One region of the Mycobacterium sp. E3339 genome, then DNA from elsewhere that is predicted to be linked to it. Evidence: riboswitches for the same ligand, from Rfam matches in the RefSeq annotation. Region 1 holds a riboswitch; the other holds the start of a gene.

Region 1 (8,932 bases):
GAACTCGGCGGCAAGAGCCCCAACATCGTCCTCGACGACGCGGGCTTCGCCGACAGCGTCCGTGCCGGCGTGCTCAACATGATGCCCAATTCCGGGCAGAGCTGTAACGCGCCGTCGCGCATGCTGGTCCCGAACTCGCGGATGGCCGAGGCCAGCACCATCGCGCGGGAAGTTGCCGAACAGGTGAAGGTGGGCGACCCCGCCGACAAGACCGCGATCGGTCCGGTGGCGTCGCAGGCGCAGTTCGAGAAGGTCCAGCGGCTGATCCAGCAGGGCATCGACGAGGGCGCGACCGTCGTCGCCGGCGGTCCGGGACGGCCCGAGGGGCTGCAGACGGGCTACTACGTCAAGCCGACGGTCTTCGCGAACGTCACCAACGACATGACGATCGCCCGCGAGGAAATCTTCGGGCCGGTGCTCTGCATCCTGGGCTATGACGACATAGATCAGGCCGTCGAAATCGCCAACGACACCGACTACGGCCTGGCGGGCTATGTCTCGGGCGCCGACGTCGACCGGGCGCGCGAGGTGGCCCACCGGATCCGCGCCGGATGGGTGACGATCAATCACGCCTTCGACATGAACGCGGCCTTCGGCGGCTACAAGCACAGCGGCAACGGGCGCGAATGGAGCGAATTCGGCTTCCACGAGTACCTGGAAGTCAAGAGCACGCTTGGCTACGCGCCGGACAAGGCCGCCCACTGACGCCGTTGCGTGTCCTCCACTGAATCCGGCGCCCCCGCCCTTAAGCTGGCTCCGATCAAGAGGAGGGGCAGCGACGTATCGGCATCAACTATGGCGCCGGGCGACACGAAGGTCAGGGCGCGCTAACCGCGAGCGCTGAGCCGGGCGGGACTCATCCCGCGCCGGCGCGTCGTGCTCCGCGGCCCCGGTGGGTCGCGCCCGTGCGCAGAGTCGGTCGCCTGGCGATCTGGGATAAACCCGAGCGGCGCAGCGGAATTCCCGCACTCGACGGATTACGCGCGATAGCCGTCGCGCTGGTGCTGGTCGGGCACGGCGGCATCCCCGGGGTGAGCGGCGGATTCATCGGCGTCGACGTCTTCTTCGTGCTCAGCGGCTTCCTGATCACCTCGCTGCTCCTGGACGAACTCGGGCGCACCGGCCGTATCGAGCTGACCGGCTTCTGGATTCGCCGCGCGCGCCGGCTGCTGCCCGCCCTGGTGTTGATGGTGCTCACGGTCGCCGCGGCCCGCCAGCTGCTTCCCGACCGGTCCCTCACCGGCCTGCGCGACGACGCGATCGCGGCGTTCCTGTGGATGGCGAACTGGCGGTTCGTCGCCCAGAAGACCGACTACTTCACGCAGGGCGCCCCGCCGTCACCGCTGCAGCACACCTGGTCGCTCGGGGTGGAGGAGCAGTACTACTTCGTCTGGCCGGTGCTGCTGATCGCGGTGACGCTGGCGTTGGCCGCGCGGGCCAGGCGCCGCTTCACCCGGGCCACCGTCGGCGGCGTCCGCTTCACCGCGTTCCTCATCGCCACCGTCGGCGCGCTGGCTTCGGCGGCGGTCGCCATGGTGATGGTGTCCGACAACGCCCGCGACCGCGTCTATTTCGGCACCGACACCCGAGCGCAGGCGTTGCTCACCGGCGCTGCGGCGGCGGCCCTGCTGGTGCGCGACTGGCCCTCACTCAACCGCGGCTGGTGCCTGATCCGGACCCGGTGGGCCCGGCGCGTCGCCCGCATCCTGCCGCTCGCCGGCCTGGCGGGACTCGCGGCGGCGACCCATTACGCCACCGGCAGCAGCGGCGAGTTCCGCCACGGCCTGCTCATCGGGGTCGCCATCGCGTCCGTCTTCGTGGTGGCGCCGGTGGCGTTGGAGCAGCGCGGGGCGGTCGCCCGCCTCCTGGCCGCGCCGCCGCTGGTGTGGCTGGGCACCATCTCCTACGGGGTCTACCTCTGGCACTGGCCAATCTTCTTGGTGCTCAACGGCGAACGCACCGGATGGACCGGGCTGCCACTGTTCGCCGCCCGGTGCGGCGCGACGGTGGCGCTGGCCGCGTTGTCCTACTGGCTGATCGAACAACCCATCCGGCGCTGGCGGCCCGCGCGCGTGCCGCTGTTGCCGCTGGCGGCGGCGACGGTGGCCAGCGCGGCGGCGGTGACACTGCTGGTGGTACCGGTGGGGACCGGGCCCGGCTTGCGCGAGGTCGGGCTGCCGCCCGGCGTCTCGGCGGTCGCCGCGGTGTCCCCGTCTCCGCCGGGTGCTGGCCACCCGGCCGGTCCGCGCGATCCCAACCGGCCGTTCACCGTCTCGGTGTTCGGAGATTCCATCGGGTGGACGTGGATGCATTACCTGCCGCCCACACCGGGATTCGCGTTCCTCGACCACACGGTCATCGGCTGCAGCCTGGTGCGCGGCACACCGTACCGCTACATCGGTCAAACCCTGGAGCAGCGACCGGAATGCGACGGCTGGCCGATCCGGTGGTCGACGCAGGTCGGTCAGGACCAGCCGGACGTCGCGCTGCTGATCATCGGCCGTTGGGAAACGGTGGACCGCGTCAACGAGGGCCAATGGACCCACATCGGTGATCCCACCTTCGACGCGTACCTCAACGGCGAGCTGGAGCGAGCGCTGAACATCGTGAGCTCCACCGGCGTTCGCGTGGTGGTGGCCACCGTGCCGTACAGCAGGGGCGGCGAAAAGCCGGACGGCCGGCTGTATCCGGAGGACCAGCCCGACCGGGTCAACCTGTGGAACACCATGCTGCGCAAGACAGTCAGCCACCATCCGAACGTGCAGATCCTGGATCTGAACAAAAAGCTCTGCCCGGATGGCGTTTACACCGCCAAGGTCGACGGCATCAAAGTGCGCAGCGACGGCGTCCACCTCACGCCCGAAGGGGTGAAGTGGTTGACGCCGTGGCTCGAGGAATCCCTGCGCTAAGCCCCGGTGCGGCAGCTGATTTCCATGCTGTCGCTGTCCCGCACCGCGAAGTTGAAACTCACGTAACCGTTTGCGGGATCGCGCACGCGGTCGAGATACGGCTGGGTGTCCGCGGCGCTGGTGTTGTCGGCGACCACCAGTGCGCCGGTCGACAACCGCGGCTCGAGCAGCTCGATCACCGGCAAATACAGGTCCTTCCAACCGTCCAGCAACACGAAGTCGACCGGTTGATCCAGGCCGGCCAGCGTGGCCAACGCGTCCCCTTCGAGGATGGTGATCACGTCGTCCAGACCGGTTTGCTCGAATGTCTGTCGCGCGGCGGCGATCTTGGTGTCATTGAGCTCGGTCGTCACTACCCGGCCGGCACCGTTGTCGCGCACCGCGGACGCCAGGTGGACCGCGGAGATGCCGAACGACATCCCGAATTCGACGACCGTCGCCGGCCGGGTCGCGCGCACCAGGGCGTACAGCAGCCGGCCGGCTTCGGGCGTGACCGGGATGTAGAACTCGCTCATCGCGTCGGCGCGCTCCCGCGCGGTCATCGGCCGGTCGAAGTCACCACGCCTCTCCCGCAGCAGCGACATCTGCTCCTTCGCCTCGGTGTACATGCGGTCGAGCACGGTCGCGACCTTCGAATCCTGCAAAGTATTGGGCATGTCCTCGAGGGTAGGCGTCGGCGTCCGCGCGCAGGTAGGAGCGGCCCGACCCGCCCCAACGACCTCGCGAATGGGTTTGACGGGCAACGGGACGCGGTGTACAAAGGTTTCGCAAGCACCTCGGTAGGTGAGGCGTCTGCATGGACACAGGCCACTGACCCCGAACGTCGAGAGACGCCCCGGGTCAGGACAGCTCTTCCCGGACCCAAGGGTTGAGCCCAAGTGGCTTCCGGGCCCATCGGCTCCGGATACGCCGTGCAGTGCCGAAGCTCCGACGAGAGGGGTGCGACCGGCGGCGCGCCGCCGGCATTCGCTGCCCTCCCGTTTCAGGTGACATGTGAGGACACCCGCGTGTGTCGTGGCCGTGAGGAGGTGAGGGCGAGATGAGTCCGGGCGATAGTCCACATCCGAAATCCGTTTTGTCCCGAACCGGTTCCGGCCGTCCTTCCGCCGCCTGAGCCTCGGCGTCGCCGGCGACTCACCAGGAGTTTGCGGGCTGTCGCTCATGCGCGAGCGCTTTTGGCCGGGCCGATCGGGCCTCCTCAAAAGGAGAAGATCATGGCTTTTGTTGTCACACAACGCGTTACCGGTCGCACCCGCGGGCGTGGGCGGGCGTTGCTCCGGTCGGCGCGGCTGCTGGCCACCAAGCTGCACGCGCGCAGCGCCCTGACTCCGCAGGAGCGGGCCAACCTGTACGTGTCGCGGATGCCCATCGCGGTGGTGACCGCGTCGCTGGGTGGGCACCCGTCGACCGGCACGGGTTCCACGAGAACACGATGACGGTCTCGCCCGAGGCGGTCGTCGTGGGCCCGGCCGCCTCGCTGTGAGGCGTATCTTCGAATGGGTCTGTCCGGCGGACGCGGAAGGAAAGCCCATGGAGGTCGCCAGCATCGGTGTCGCCCGCGTTGCACTCGCGACCGTCCTGGCCGGCGCGGCCCTCGCCGGGTGCGGCGGCAGCAACAACGCATCGCCGACGTCGTCCTCGCGTTCGGCCGCCCCCTTGACCAGTTCCAGCGTGGCCAGCCCGGCACCGGGACAACCCACCGATTACAGCGCTTTGCTGATCAAGGTGACCGATATCGGCGGGGACCTGACCACCCCGCAGCCCCCGGTGCTGAACCCCAACAACGCACCGGGGGTGGCGCAGTTGTTCGCGAGCGCCGACAACAGCCGGCGGATCGGTGACACCATCCTGATCGTCGCCGACCCCGCGACGGCGGCCGCCGGAATCGACAACACCAAGACCAATTACGGCGGCAAGGTCAGCGGCACGTGGCAACCGGTCGACGTCGGCTCCAACGGGACGATGATCTCGGGTACATCGCCCGACAACGCCCAAGCGGTGACGGTGCTGCTGTTCAGCGAGGGCAGGGCGCTGGTCAACCTCGAATTCGACAGCGCGGCAGGCGATCCGATCGATCCCGCGGTTGCCACCGATATCGGGCGTAAGCAGGACGCCGCCATCAGGAAGGGCCTGCCCGGCTAGCCGAACGCCGGGACGGATTTGAGTAGTTTTGCGGATTCGGTCCGCCGGTACGCCGCGCATGCTGGGTGGCATGACCATTCCAAACAGCATGTCCAAGACAACCGCCGCCTTCTTCGTGCAAGCCGCGGCCGCCTTCGGTATCAGCTTCATCGCGGCCCTGGCCGGCATCTACTTCCTTCCCCTTGATGCTTGGCAACGGCTGTTTCTCGGCATCACCTTCCTGTTCCTGGTGTCGAGCGCGTTCACCCTGGCCAAGGTGATCCGCGACCAGCACGAAGCCGCGACAGTTCGGGTGCGTCTCGACGAAGCGCGCATCGAGAAACTGCTGGCCGACTACGACCCCCTCAACACCGCGACCTGAGTAGTACTACTCACGCACTACGCGTAGAACCGCTCGGGCGCGGGCGCACCCGAGCCGTGATGCTTAGTTCATGCTCCCGCGCACCGACGAACACCGTTTGGCGCCAACAATATTTGAGAAAGGTAGGTCTGTGCTCCATGCCCGCGCTGGCAAGATTCCCCGACGTCGCCGAGGTTGCGGCCGCCACCCCGGCCGACCGCGATCGCGTCCTGGACGTCATTCGCATCACCTCGCTGATCGGTGTGGTCCTCGGCCACACCGTGATGGCCATCAGCATCATTCGCAATCACGTGTTGATCTGGGACAACCTGCTGACCACGTCGGCTTGGTTTCAGGCGGCGACCTGGATCCTGCAGATCATGCCGCTGTTCTTCTTCGCCGGCGCCGCGGCCTGCGCATCGTCGTGGTCACCCGGGACCAATTGGGGTGACTGGCTGCTGAAACGCTGCACGCGCCTGTTTCGGCCCGTGTTCTACTACCTGGCCTTCTGGGCCGTGGTGTTGACGGTGCTTTACCACCTTGTGCCGCAGCATGTTTACCAGCCGGTCGCGGGTGTGAGCACCCAGCTGTTGTGGTTCCTGGGCGCCTACGTGCTGGTGCTGGCCGCGATGCCGCTGTTGTACCGCATCACCACCGCCGGGCGCCTGGCCGCGGGGGCGGCCGCCGTCTACGTGACGATCGCGGTCATCGATGCCTGCCGGTTGCACTGGCCGGCGCTGATGCCCCTGGGCTACCTCAACCTGGCCGTGTGGCTGATCCCGGCCATGTTCGGCATCGCCTACCGCCGTGGCCTGCTCACCGGCCGCGCCGCACTGGCCGTGGCAGCCACCTTCTTCGCCGTCGACGTCGCCCTCGTGCAGTGCGGGCCGTACCAGATCAGCATGGTGGGCACCGGTGATCACCAGCTGTCCAACACCAGCCCGCCTTCGCTGCTGCTGGCCGGGCACGCAATCATCCTGAGCGCCTTGGCGATCGCCGCCGCGCCGGCGATCTCTCGCTGGGCCCAGCGACCGCGGGTGTGGTGGTGGACCGCGATCGGCAACTCCGGCGCGATGACGCTGTACTTGTGGCACATGCCCGTGCTGCTGGGCGTGCACCTGGCCTTCGACTACCTCGGTTGGCCTCGTTACCCGGGGGCGCACGATTTCCTCGCCGTGAGCCTGGCTCAGGTGCTCATCGTGGTCGGGGTGGTGGCGGTGCTGTTCGTCGCGCTGCGGCCGCTGGAGAACAACCCGCTGTCCGGTTGGGACGGCGCCCCCACGGTCACCGCCCGCGGGCGGGGGACGGTCATCGGTGTGCTGTTGTGCGTGGCGGGCGTCGCGATCCTGGCCGCCATCAGGTGGGGTCTCAAAGACGACGGCCTGGTCTGCATGGCGGTGATGGTGACCGCGCTGGTTGCCGCCCGCGCGGTTACCGCGGCACCGGCGCAGCGCCGCAGCACAATTGGTGGATAGGCGAGGGATCCGATGACCCGCGGGGCAGTCGGGCGGCCGCCGCGCGGGTCACGGCTCCTCGTCGAGGCCATGCTCGATGGCGTACCGGGCCAGCTCCACCCGGTTGGCAACCTGCAGCTTGCGAAAGGTCGCCTGGACGTGGTTTTCCACCGTGCGGTGGCTGAGCGAGAGCCGCTGGGCGATCTGCTTGGCGGACAACCCCTTTGCGACGAAACGCAACACCTCGGTCTCGCGTGCGGTGAGGGCGGGCCGAGCGGGACCGTCATCCTTACTCTGGGCGATCCGGCGGTACTCACCCAGCACCAGCCCGGCCAGGCTGGGGGTGAACACGGCGCGGCCCTCGGCCGTGGCCGTCACCGCCTGTGTCAGTTCGGCTTTGGATGCGCTCTTGACGAGGTATCCGGTCGCGCCGGCTTTGACGGCCTCCAAGACATCCTCGCGCTCGTCGGATGCCGACAGCACCAGCACCCTGGACGACGGGGAGACCGCCAACACCGCGGCGGTCGCCTGTGCGCCGTCGCCGTCGGGCAGTTGCATATCCATCACGACCACGTCGGGCTTGACCACGCTCGCCCGCCGCTGGGCGGCGGCCACACCGTCGGCGGTGGCGACCACGGTGAAACCCTCGTCGGCCAGGTCGCGGGCGACCGCGTCGCGCCAGATCGGATGGTCGTCGACGACCATCACCGTCGTGGTCACCGCACCGGTCATCGGGTCCCTCTGCGCGGCACGCACAGCTCCCACTCGGCGCCCTCCCCGGGTTCGCTGTGCAGTTGGGCGGTGCCGCCCAGCGAGTCCAGCCGGCCCACGATGGATTGGGAAATGCCAAGGCGCCCTTGGTCGGCCGCCTCCGCGAGTCGGCCAGGGGCGATTCCCACCCCGTCGTCGCGGACGCTCACCAGCACCGAATCGCCGAGGTCTTCGACGAGCACGAACGCGCGGGCGCCGGGGCCGGCGTGGGCGCGCACGTTGTCCAGCGCGTTGCCCACGGCCGCGTCGAGCTCGGTACCCACGAAGCGCGGCAAGGGCACCGGCGTCGGGGGCAGGCTCAACGACACCCGGTCGGACTCCCGGCGGCGCAGCAGGCTGCTCAGGTCGATCGTGGCGTCGTCGGCGTCCGGGTCGATGTCCGTGCAGGCGAGCCAGCGCCGCAGGGCGCGTTCCTGCTCGCTGGCAAGGTCGGCCAGTTCGGCTGTGGCGCCGCCGATTTCGTGACCCCTCTTGGCCACCAGGGCCAGCACCTGGATAGCACCGTCGTGGACTTCGCGGGACAAGCGGTCCCGTTCCTGCACGGCGGCGGTCAATCGGGCCGCCCGTTGCAGCTCGTCGTGGGCGCGCCGCGCGGTCTGAGCGGCCATACCGATCGCCATCCCGATGGCGAGTTCGATTATGGCGGTGGCGTTATGACCCAGGTTGAGGGCGAGGTAGTTCTTGACCGCGAAGTTGGTGGCCATCACCACCAATCCCGTCAACATCCCTCCCGCGGGGCCGAACTGGATGGCGGCGGAAATCGTGGGGTTGCTGGCCCACAACGTCGTCGGCCACGTTTGGTTCTCGGCCGCCCAGTGCGGGTCGGCGACAATGGTGTTCGACGACATGAGCAGCACGACGATCACGATCTCGGCGAGCACCCAGGAGGGCCTGCGCCCGAACCCGCGCAAGTAGGCCACCGCGCAGGCCGCGCTCCATCCGATCAGCACCGCGAACAGCACCCACCCCAGCGCGGGCCGGCGCAGATCGGGATTGACGGCTATCTGAAATCCGGTCGCGTAGATACAGCTCAGCAGCCGAAACACCTGTGCCGCACGCCAAAGCGGGGTAGTGGGATCCAGGCCGTTTCTCGCCATCACGGAAGGCCGGGAGTCCGCCGGGCCGGTGTCAGGCGACGACTTGGATCGGATCGCCGACGTTCACCTGGTTGAAGTACCAGGCGGCGTTGTCCGGGCTGAGATTGATACAGCCGTGGCTCACGTTGGCGTAGCCCTGGGAGTCAACCGACCAGGGCGCCGAATGCACGTAGACACCGCTCCAGGTGACCCGGACGGCGTATTGGGCGGTGATCTTGT
Region 2 (8,932 bases), on a different contig from region 1:
GGGGAATGGTAGCGCTGGACGAAGGGTATGACGCTGTCGCGCAATGCATCTCGGCCCGACGGCTAGGGCAAGACGGAACCCGGTGAGCCGAGAGGCCGGCGCCACCGAGGCCGAATTGTTGGGATCGGGAGCGCGGCCGGGACGGTTCGCTGGCATACCGATGCAGACCATCGCCCGAGGGCACACGCGAAAGGAACGACCATGAAGTTCAGGGCCCGCGCGCAGCACGACCCGGCGCTCAACCAGCAGGCCGCCGCCGTGGCGGCGGAAATCCTGCGTCAACCGGTTGAGGCGGCCACGCGATGCGAGCAGACGTCGACCAAAGCCATGCAGATGTATCCGTCGGCCGGGGGCGAGGTGAATTGGCGAAGCGTGCCCAACGGCACCGGCCTACCGAAGAGTTTCATCTTGGCCGTCACCGCGTCTGGCATCTACGCGCTCGAAGACAAGCAGCACCGAGGCGTCCTGGTGCCCGGCAACGTCCTCAAGGCGTGGGATCGCTCGGGCTTTCGGGCCCAGGCCGGCAACGACGTGGCGGCCAGGGCGCGCGGGCTGGCCGACGACCGGCAGATCATCACCCTGTGGCTGCCGATCGACGGCGACAGCGGCCGGGTGGCGCAGCAGATCGCCGCGCAGCGGGCGGCTTCCGGCCAGCGCATCCCGGCCCTGCCGCACGCCTTCGTCATCGCCAAGGACGAGTCGGGCCAACGCATCATCGACGCGCTGGGCGCGGCGGCGGCGCCGCCGCAAGGTGCCGGGCCGAACATCGTCATCGGCGGCCGGCGGCTCGAAGACATCGTCGCGGGCGCCGCGCCGCAACGCCCGGCCGCCGAGCGCCTGCGCGAGCTCGAGGAGCTGCGCGCGGCCGGGGCGATCACCGACGCCGATTACACCCGCAAGCGGGCGGAGATCATCGCGGCGATCTGAGTCGCGAGTGCCGGGGGCGCGGGCCCCGGGGGCGCCGCCCGCCCGCGGCACGTCGTTGCGCGGCGCGCGCGGTCAACCCGGCTATGCCCGTGCCGTTGCTCGTTTCCTGCCGCCACGACGAGATCGGCGAAGACCACCCCCGCCGATCGCCTTCATGTGCCCCTGAGCGCGCCTTACACCTTGGCGATGCTCACCCGGACGCCGTCGCCGATATCGGCGCCGTCGGCGGGTTCCCCGAATTCGAAACGGGTGGCAAGGATCTCGCCGGCGATCAGGTCGCGATGCGCGGCCGCCCAGTCGGCCCGCTCGGCCGGCACCGACATCACCACGGCGATCCGGTCGGACACCTCCAGCCCGGTCGACTTGCGCAGCTCCTGCAGCTCGCGGATGCGGTCCTTGGCCCACCCCTCGGCCTCGAGCTCCGGGGTCACGGTGCCGTCCAGCACCACCAGGCCGGCCCCGTCCGGCAGCGCCGCGGTGAACGCCGGGTCGGCGGCGACCAGCCGCGAGCTGTATTCCTCGGGTTGCAGCACCGCGGGCCCGGCCGTCAGCGTGCCGTCGGGGTTGACGACGCCCTCCCCCGCCTTGACCGCCTTGATGGCGGCCTGCACGTCCTTGCCCAGCCGCGGCCCGGCCACGCGGGCGTTGACCGTGAGCTCGAAGGAGCCGTAGGTGTCGATCGCGTCGGTCAGCTCGACGCTCTTCACGTTGAGCTCATCGGCGATCAGGTCGGTGAACGGCTCCAGCCGGCGCGGGTTCTCCACGGCCACGGTCAATTTCGGCAGCGGCAGGCGCACGCGGAGTTTCTTGGCCTTGCGCAGGGAAGACGCGGCCGAGCACACCTCGCGGACCTGATCCATCGCGGCGACCAGGTCGGGGTCGGCGGGCAGCGCTTCGGCGCCGGGCCAATCGGTGAGGTGCACCGACCGCCCGCCGGTGAGGCCGCGCCAGATGATCTCGGTGACCGATGGAAGCAGCGGCGCGGCCAGCCGGGCCGTCACCTCGAGCACGGTGTGCAGGGTGTCGATGGCGTCGGCGTCCTCTTCCCAGAACCGCGAACGCGACCGTCGCACATACCAATTCGTCAACGCCTCGGTGAACTGGCGCAGCTGCTCGCAGGCCCGCGAGATGTCGCAGGTGTCCATCTCACCGGTCAGGTCGTCGCGCAGTTCGGCGAGCTTGGCCAGGATGTAGCGGTCCAGCACCTGCGGCGAATCGGTGCGCCAGGTGCCGACTTTGGGCGCGTAGAGGGCCAAGAAGCTGTACGCGTTCCACAGCGGCAGCAGCACCTGGCGCACGCCGTCGCGGATGCCCTGCTCGGTGACGATCAGGTTGCCGCCCCGCAGGATCGGCGAGGCCATCAGGAACCACCGCATGGCGTCGGAGCCGTCGCGGTCGAACACCTCGCTCACGTCCGGGTAGTTGCGCAGCGACTTGCTCATCTTCTGGCCGTCCGACCCGAGCACGATCCCGTGCGCGACACAGGTTTTGAACGACGGGCGATCGAACAGCGCGGTGGCCAGCACGTGCAGCGTGTAGAACCAGCCGCGGGTCTGCCCGATGTACTCGACGATGAAGTCCCCCGGGTAGTGCGTGTCGAACCACTCCGCGTTCTCGAACGGGTAGTGCACCTGGGCGTATGGCATCGAGCCCGAGTCGAACCACACGTCGAGCACGTCGGGGATGCGGCGCATGGTGCTGCGGCCGGTCGGGTCGTCGGGGTTGGGCCGGGTCAGCTCGTCGATGTAGGGCCGGTGCAGATTGGTGGGCCGCACCCCGAAGTCGCGCTCCAGCTCGTCGAGGCTGCCGTACACGTCGATGCGGGGGTAGGCCGGGTCGTCGGACTTCCACACCGGAATGGGGCTGCCCCAGTACCGGTTTCGCGAGATCGACCAGTCGCGCGCGCCCTGCAGCCACTTGCCGAACTGGCCGTCCTTGACGTGTTCGGGGTACCAGGTGATCTGCTGGTTGAGTTCCACCATCCGGTCGCGAAACGCGGTGACCGCGACGAACCAGGACGACACCGCGCGATAGATCAGCGGGTTACGGCAGCGCCAACAGTGCGGGTAGGGGTGCTCGTAGGTCTCGTGGCGGAGCAGCACCGCGCCGTTGGCCGCCGCGGGGCCGCTGCCGTTCTTCAAATCCCGGATGATGTTCGGGTTGGCGTCGAAAACGCGCTGCCCCTGGTAATCCGGGACGCTGGCGTCGAAGCGGCCCTTGGAATCGACCGGCGTGACCGGCACGATGCCGGCCTTGTCGGTGGTCGCCATGTCGTCCTCGCCGTAGGCCGGGGCCATGTGCACGATGCCGGTGCCGTCCTCGGTGGTGACGAAGTCCCCGGGCAGCACCTGAAAAGCCTTGGGGCTGTCCATGAAATACGGGAACGGCGGCACGTAGCGGGTGCCGAGCAGGTCGGCGCCGGAGTAGGTGCCCAGGATCTCGGGCTCGTCACCCAGCTCGCGGGCGTACGCCGCCAGCCGGGGCTGCGCCAGCACGAAACGACGGTCGCCGGCCGCGACCTCGACGTAGGTGACCTCGGGATTGACCGCGACGGCCAGGTTCGACGGCAGGGTCCACGGCGTGGTGGTCCACACCAGCAGGTGGGCGCCGGCCAGCGGGCCGTCGGCCACCCGGAAGCCGACGGTCAGCGCCGGGTCCTGGCGGCTTTGGTAAACGTCGTCGTCCATGCGCAATTCGTGGTTGGACAACGGGGTTTCGTCGCGCCAGCAGTACGGCAGGACGCGGTATCCCTCGTAGGCCAGGCCCTTGTCCCAGAGCTGCTTGAACGCCCAGATCACCGACTCCATGTAGGACAGATCGAGCGTCTTGTAGTCGTTGTCGAAGTCGACCCAGCGGGCCTGCCGGGTGACGTACGCCTGCCATTCGTCGGTGTAGCGCAACACCGAGGCGCGGCACGCGTCGTTGAACGCGGCGATGCCCATGTCGTCGATCTGCGATTTGTCGTTGATGCCGAGCTGGCGCTCGACCTCGAGCTCGGCGGGCAGCCCGTGCGTGTCCCAGCCGAACCGGCGCTCCACCTTGTAGCCGCGCATGGTGCGATACCGCGGGACGATGTCCTTCACGTAGCCGGTGAGCAGATGCCCGTAGTGCGGCAGCCCGTTGGCGAACGGCGGGCCGTCGTAGAACACGTATTCTTCTGCGCCGTCACGGCGGGCGATGCTGGCGCGGAACGTGTCGTCGCGGGCCCAGTAGTCGAGGACTTCGAGCTCGAGGGCCGGGAAGTCGGGTGGGCCGCTCGCCGGCTTGGGATAAGCCCGGGCTTGCGCGTTCTCTGTCACGGTGGCGTCGTCTCCTGCGTGCCTATGGCCAGGCCGGGGACGACGACGCGCTGTCTGCGCGAGCGCCGCGGTACCACCCCGCTTGCCACGCCGTCGCGTGGCCGCTCGTTTCCAGGCTGTGACGGGCCCACCCGTTCGGTTCTACTGAGCCGGCCTGAGCAAGAAGCCGGCTGTTCTTCCGAAGGCTCCCCGGTGATGCCGGATCGACGCCAGTGGCTCGATTCTACTCAGGCGCGGCACCCCAAGGGGCTACCTGGCCTCAGGAAACACCTGCGGCCGGGTAGCCCCTTGGAGCCCTGGTTGGTCGCTGTTCATCGATCAGGCCTGGATTTCGAGCACACCGGCCCGCAGCAGCGCCGCGTACAGGTGGCGCAGCGGGATGCTCAGCAGCCGGGTGGCGCCTTCCACTAGCGGGTCGCCGGCGAAGACGGGGGTGTTGGCCTTGCCGGCGGCCTTCTTGCGCACCGGGGCGGTCTCGCCGTCGCGCACCACCTTCAGTGTGCGGGCGGGCGCTACGGTGGCCACTTCGTCGTAGAGAGCTACGGTCATGGTCGCCTCCTAGATCTTGCTCGGCGCTCGGGCGCCGAGATGGCGGGGTTCCTGAAAACGGGGACTAACTGGACTGACGTGTCGAAGTCCCGTCGCGGTTCCGATCCGGAGAACGCTTGGCCGATAAGGCACTTAGCGTGGTGACGCCTCAGCCGAGAACGTCGTGCCGGAGACCGGATGGGGACGTGACGGGGTTCGGACTTCGGTCCGGACTGTCGCTGGAACTCATGTGTCCCTCACCTCCTCGCGGTCACGACGCATGCGGGGGCCCGCACGCGATCACGCGCAGCATGAGGAGCAGAAACCCGACGACCGTCGGAGATCCGCACCCCTCTCGTCAGAGCTTTGGCACCACACGACGTGTCCGATGTCCGGAAGCCACCTGGGCTCAACCCTTAAGCCGGGAGGAGCTGTCCTGACCCGGGGCGTCTTTCGACGTTCGGGGTCAGTGGCCTGTATTCGTGTAGACGCCTCACCTAACGAGGTGCTTACCCGACCGATCATGCACGACGGGTCCGACGCGGTCAAACCCATCGGCGCGGGGTTTCGCAATCTTTACGTTTCTGTGCGGGGGCCCCACAGGTTTCTGCCAGGATCACCGCCCTGACCTGGGCGTACGACTCGGCCGCTGGACATCGTTTGGTCATCTGGGGTTTGCCGGTCGGGTGGTGGCGGCCGGCAGGCCCTGGGCGCAAACGGGCGTGCGTCCAGGGCGGAGGTCGTCGGCGTGTCGCCGCCGTGGGCGCACACCGAAAGCCGTGGGCGCACACGCGAAACGGCGCCGGCGGGGGTCAGCGCTCGATCAAGCCCTCGAGCCGCCCCACGGTGTCGATGAACTCCTCGACCATGTCGAGCACCACCGCCCGCGTCGGACGAACCCGGTCAAGGGAGCCCACGACCTGGCCGACGAAGTAGGTGGCCAGCTCGCGCGCCTTGGCCCCGGGGTGCGCGGCCGCGGAATTGATGCGCACCTGCGGCTCGGTGACCAGCGCGGTCTGCAAGGGCATGCCGAGGGGGTCGGGATTTTCCGGGCGGTCCCATTCCTCGGTCCAGGCCGTGCGCAGCATCCGCGCGGGCTTGCCGGTCAGCGACCGCGACCGCACGGTGTCCGAGGAGGTGGCGGCCAGGAACTTGTCCTTGACCACCGGCGGTGTCTCGGCCTCCTCCGTGGTCAGCCACACCGAGCCGCACCAGACGCCCCCGGCGCCCAGCGCCAGCGCCGCCGCGATCTGGCGGCCGCGCGCGATGCCGCCCGCGGCGAGAACCGGCACCGGCGACACCGCGTCGACGACCTCGGGCACCAGGACCATGGTGGCGACCTCACCGGTGTGCCCGCCGGCCTCGGTGCCCTGCGCGACGATCAGGTCGACCCCGGCGGCCGCGTGCCGTTGCGCGTGCCGCGTGGTCCCGGCCAAGGCGGCCACCAGCACGTCGCGGTCGTGGGCGCGTTCGACGAGATCCGCCGGGGGCGGCCCGAGCGCGCTGGCGACCAGCCGGACGCCGTCGTGGGCGAACGCCACGTCCAGCAGCGGCTCGTAACCCTTGGGCGAAATGTTGAGCCCGCCGGCGGAGGCGCGCGCCTCCTGCGCCGGCGCGGTGATTCCGTAGCGGGCCAGGATGTCGTCGACGAACGCGCGGTGTTCCTCGGGCAGCCGCGCCCGCGCCTGCGCGGCGTCGATGCCGCCCTCGTCCGCCCCGACGTACTTGGGCGGCAACAGCAGGTCCACCCCGAAGGGCTTGCCGCCCGTCTGCTCGGCGATCCACGCCAGCTCGCTGTCGAGTCGCTGGGGGCTGTGCGCGACCGCGCCGAGGACGCCGAAGCCGCCCGCGTTGGTCACCGCGGCCACCACATCGCGGCAGTGGCTGAACGCGCAGATGGGGAATTCGACGCCGAGCATCTCGGCGACTGTCGTTCGCATTGCCCGACGCTAAAGAGCTATCGATCGATATGTCAATCGATTACGGCCGCCGCCGGCGACCGCCCGTCCGGCGGCCAGCTGGACACCCCCTCTTCGAGCGGCACTTGCAGGCTGTGCAGGATCGAGGCGACCATCCGCCAGGCGCCGATGGCGGTGACCAGCTCGATGAGAACCGTTGTGTCACCCTGTAATTCACGCTCGCAGGCCGCCCAGCTGGCCGCGCTCACCGCGCCGTCGCGCACCACATCGTCGGTGGCGGCCAGCACCGCCCGCTCGACTGCGCCGAACCCGTCGTGCGCCTGCCAGTCCCGCACGCCGAGCAGGTCGTCGGGGGCCACCCCCAGCCTCGACGCCACCCGCCAGTGCTGCGTCCATTCGTAGTCGCACGCCGTGAGCCAGCCGATCCGCATGATCACCAACTCGCGCAACCGCGGGTCGAGCGCGCCGTGCCACAGCATGGTGGCGAGCAGGTCGTTGATGGCGCGCGCCAGCGGCGGGTGGTTGAGCAGCACCTGGAAGATGCTCAGCTCGGCCATGTAGTTGGGCACGGCCGCTTCGTCGGCGGCGGCCTTGGCCTCGTCGAGCGGCAATTTGGGCACGCGAGCTGTTGTCATGGTGAGCACTTTCGTCGGGCGCGATCACCGGCCATGTTAGTCAGCAATCCCCACGCCAAGGCCCGAACGCCGCGACCTGGTTACCACCCGCGCGAAACCCCCTGCCGCAGAGCGTCTTACGAGCGGCGCCTAGAGCAGTCCGAGCAGCCGCAGGTCGGTCACGTACTTGACGATGACGGGCGCCGACACGTGCGGGATGTCCGGATCGTCGCCGTCGGGACCGAGCTTCGCCTCCCGCACCGCGGCGCGGAACCGCTCGGTGGGGGCGAGCGAACCGCGGCCCGGGTCCCCGGGCTCGACCTGCTGTCCGCTCGGCAACTGCAGCAGCGGGTGCACCGAATGTTGGCGCTGACGCTCGGGCAACTCGCGCAGCGCGGCCTCGAACCGCCGGAACCAGTCGCCGAAGTCGTCGATCCGCTCGATCGGGTGACCGGCCTCGATCAGCCAGTCGACGTACTGATCGATGCCGATGCCGTCGTCGTGCGGGTTCATCACGTGATAGGTCTCGAACCCCTCGACCACCTGGCTGCCGAGCGTGGTGATCGCCTCGGCGACGAATTCGACCGGGAGCGCGTCGAAGTGCGTGCGCGGGCGGTTGCCCCCGGCGTCGAGGCGATAGAACGAACGGGGGGCGATGCCGGTGGCCGCGATGCTCAGCACCATGCGGGTGAACACGTCCGACAGGTTGAGCTGGCCCGCGTAACTGGTGTCGGCGAGGATCATGTCGCAGCGGAAGACCGAGACCGGCAGCGCGCACAGGTCGTTGGCCTCGCGCAGCAACACCTCGCCGGCCCACTTGCTGTTGCCGTATCCGTTGGAGTAGGCGCCGTCGACAACCCGGGTGGGGCTGACGACCCGGATGTCGGCGTCCTCGGTGAACGCCGCCGGGTCGACGCCATCCCCGACGTTCGCGGTCGAGACGTAGGTGTAGGGCTTGAGTTTGGTGGTCAGCGCCACCCGGATCAGTTCGGCGGTGCCCGCGACGTTGGGCCCGAACAGTTCGCTGTACGGCAGCACGCCGTTGACCAGGGCCGCCGAGTCGACTATCAGGTCGACGGTGTCGGCCAGCCGCTGCCAGGTGTCCTCGTCGAGCCCGAGATTCGTCGCGGACTTGTCCCCGGCGATGACCTCCAGGTGGTCGGCGGCCAGCTCCGTGAAGTGGTCGAGCAGCCGGGGATCCCCGCTGTCGAAGGTCGCCCGCAGCCGCCGCCACGCCTCCTCGTCGGAGCCGGCCCGCACCAGGCAGATCAGCTTGCCGTCCACCAACTCCAGCTGCTCGAGCCACTGCAACGCCAAGTACCGGCCCACAAAGCCCGTCGCCCCGGTCAGCAGGACCGTGCGCACCATCGAGCTCGGACCCGGCAGCGCCGGCGCCGCGCTCAACGCCTCGGCGTCGATGAACTTGTCCAGCGTCAGATCGCTCGCGTACACCTCGGTCGCGTCGCGGCCGTGCACCGAGGCGAAACTGGCGCCGCGTCGCCGTGCGGCCACGAAATCGTTTGCATGACAGTCTAATTGCTGACTCAGGCTGCGCACGGACGGTGCGTCGAAGACGGCACGCACGGGCAGCGGGATACCCAGGGTCGCGTGGATCGCGGCGACCAGGCGCATCGCGGACAGCGAG

Evidence for each region. A riboswitch is a leader RNA that binds a small molecule or an ion and turns the genes downstream of it on or off. The one in region 1 is predicted to bind magnesium.
Region 2: linked by a shared signal. The riboswitch ahead of A5702_RS22175 (Rv1535 family protein) and the one ahead of A5702_RS26375 (hypothetical protein) in region 1 are both predicted to bind magnesium.

The regions. Positions count from the first base shown of each region.
Region 1 is NZ_LZIZ01000163.1:15,573-24,504, forward strand. Features, by position in the region: gene A5702_RS14520 (aldehyde dehydrogenase family protein) at 1-705, shown strand, start outside; gene A5702_RS14525 (acyltransferase family protein) at 906-2,909, shown strand; gene A5702_RS14530 (O-methyltransferase) at 2,906-3,565, opposite strand; M-box (ykoK) riboswitch at 3,678-3,855, shown strand; gene A5702_RS26375 (hypothetical protein) at 4,124-4,345, shown strand; gene A5702_RS14535 (hypothetical protein) at 4,440-5,051, shown strand; gene A5702_RS14540 (YiaA/YiaB family inner membrane protein) at 5,122-5,412, shown strand; gene A5702_RS14545 (acyltransferase) at 5,550-6,866, shown strand; gene A5702_RS14550 (response regulator transcription factor) at 6,915-7,577, opposite strand; gene macS (MacS family sensor histidine kinase) at 7,574-8,713, opposite strand; gene A5702_RS14560 (L,D-transpeptidase family protein) at 8,745-8,932, opposite strand, start outside.
Region 2 is NZ_LZIZ01000232.1:918-9,849, forward strand. Features, by position in the region: gene A5702_RS22160 (hypothetical protein) at 1-86, shown strand, start outside; gene A5702_RS22165 (SHOCT domain-containing protein) at 202-927, shown strand; gene ileS (isoleucine--tRNA ligase) at 1,101-4,226, opposite strand; gene A5702_RS22175 (Rv1535 family protein) at 4,545-4,775, opposite strand; M-box (ykoK) riboswitch at 5,098-5,266, opposite strand; gene A5702_RS22180 (nitronate monooxygenase family protein) at 5,567-6,694, opposite strand; gene A5702_RS22185 (carboxymuconolactone decarboxylase family protein) at 6,727-7,308, opposite strand; partial or broken gene A5702_RS22190 (thioester reductase domain-containing protein) at 7,438-8,932, opposite strand, start outside.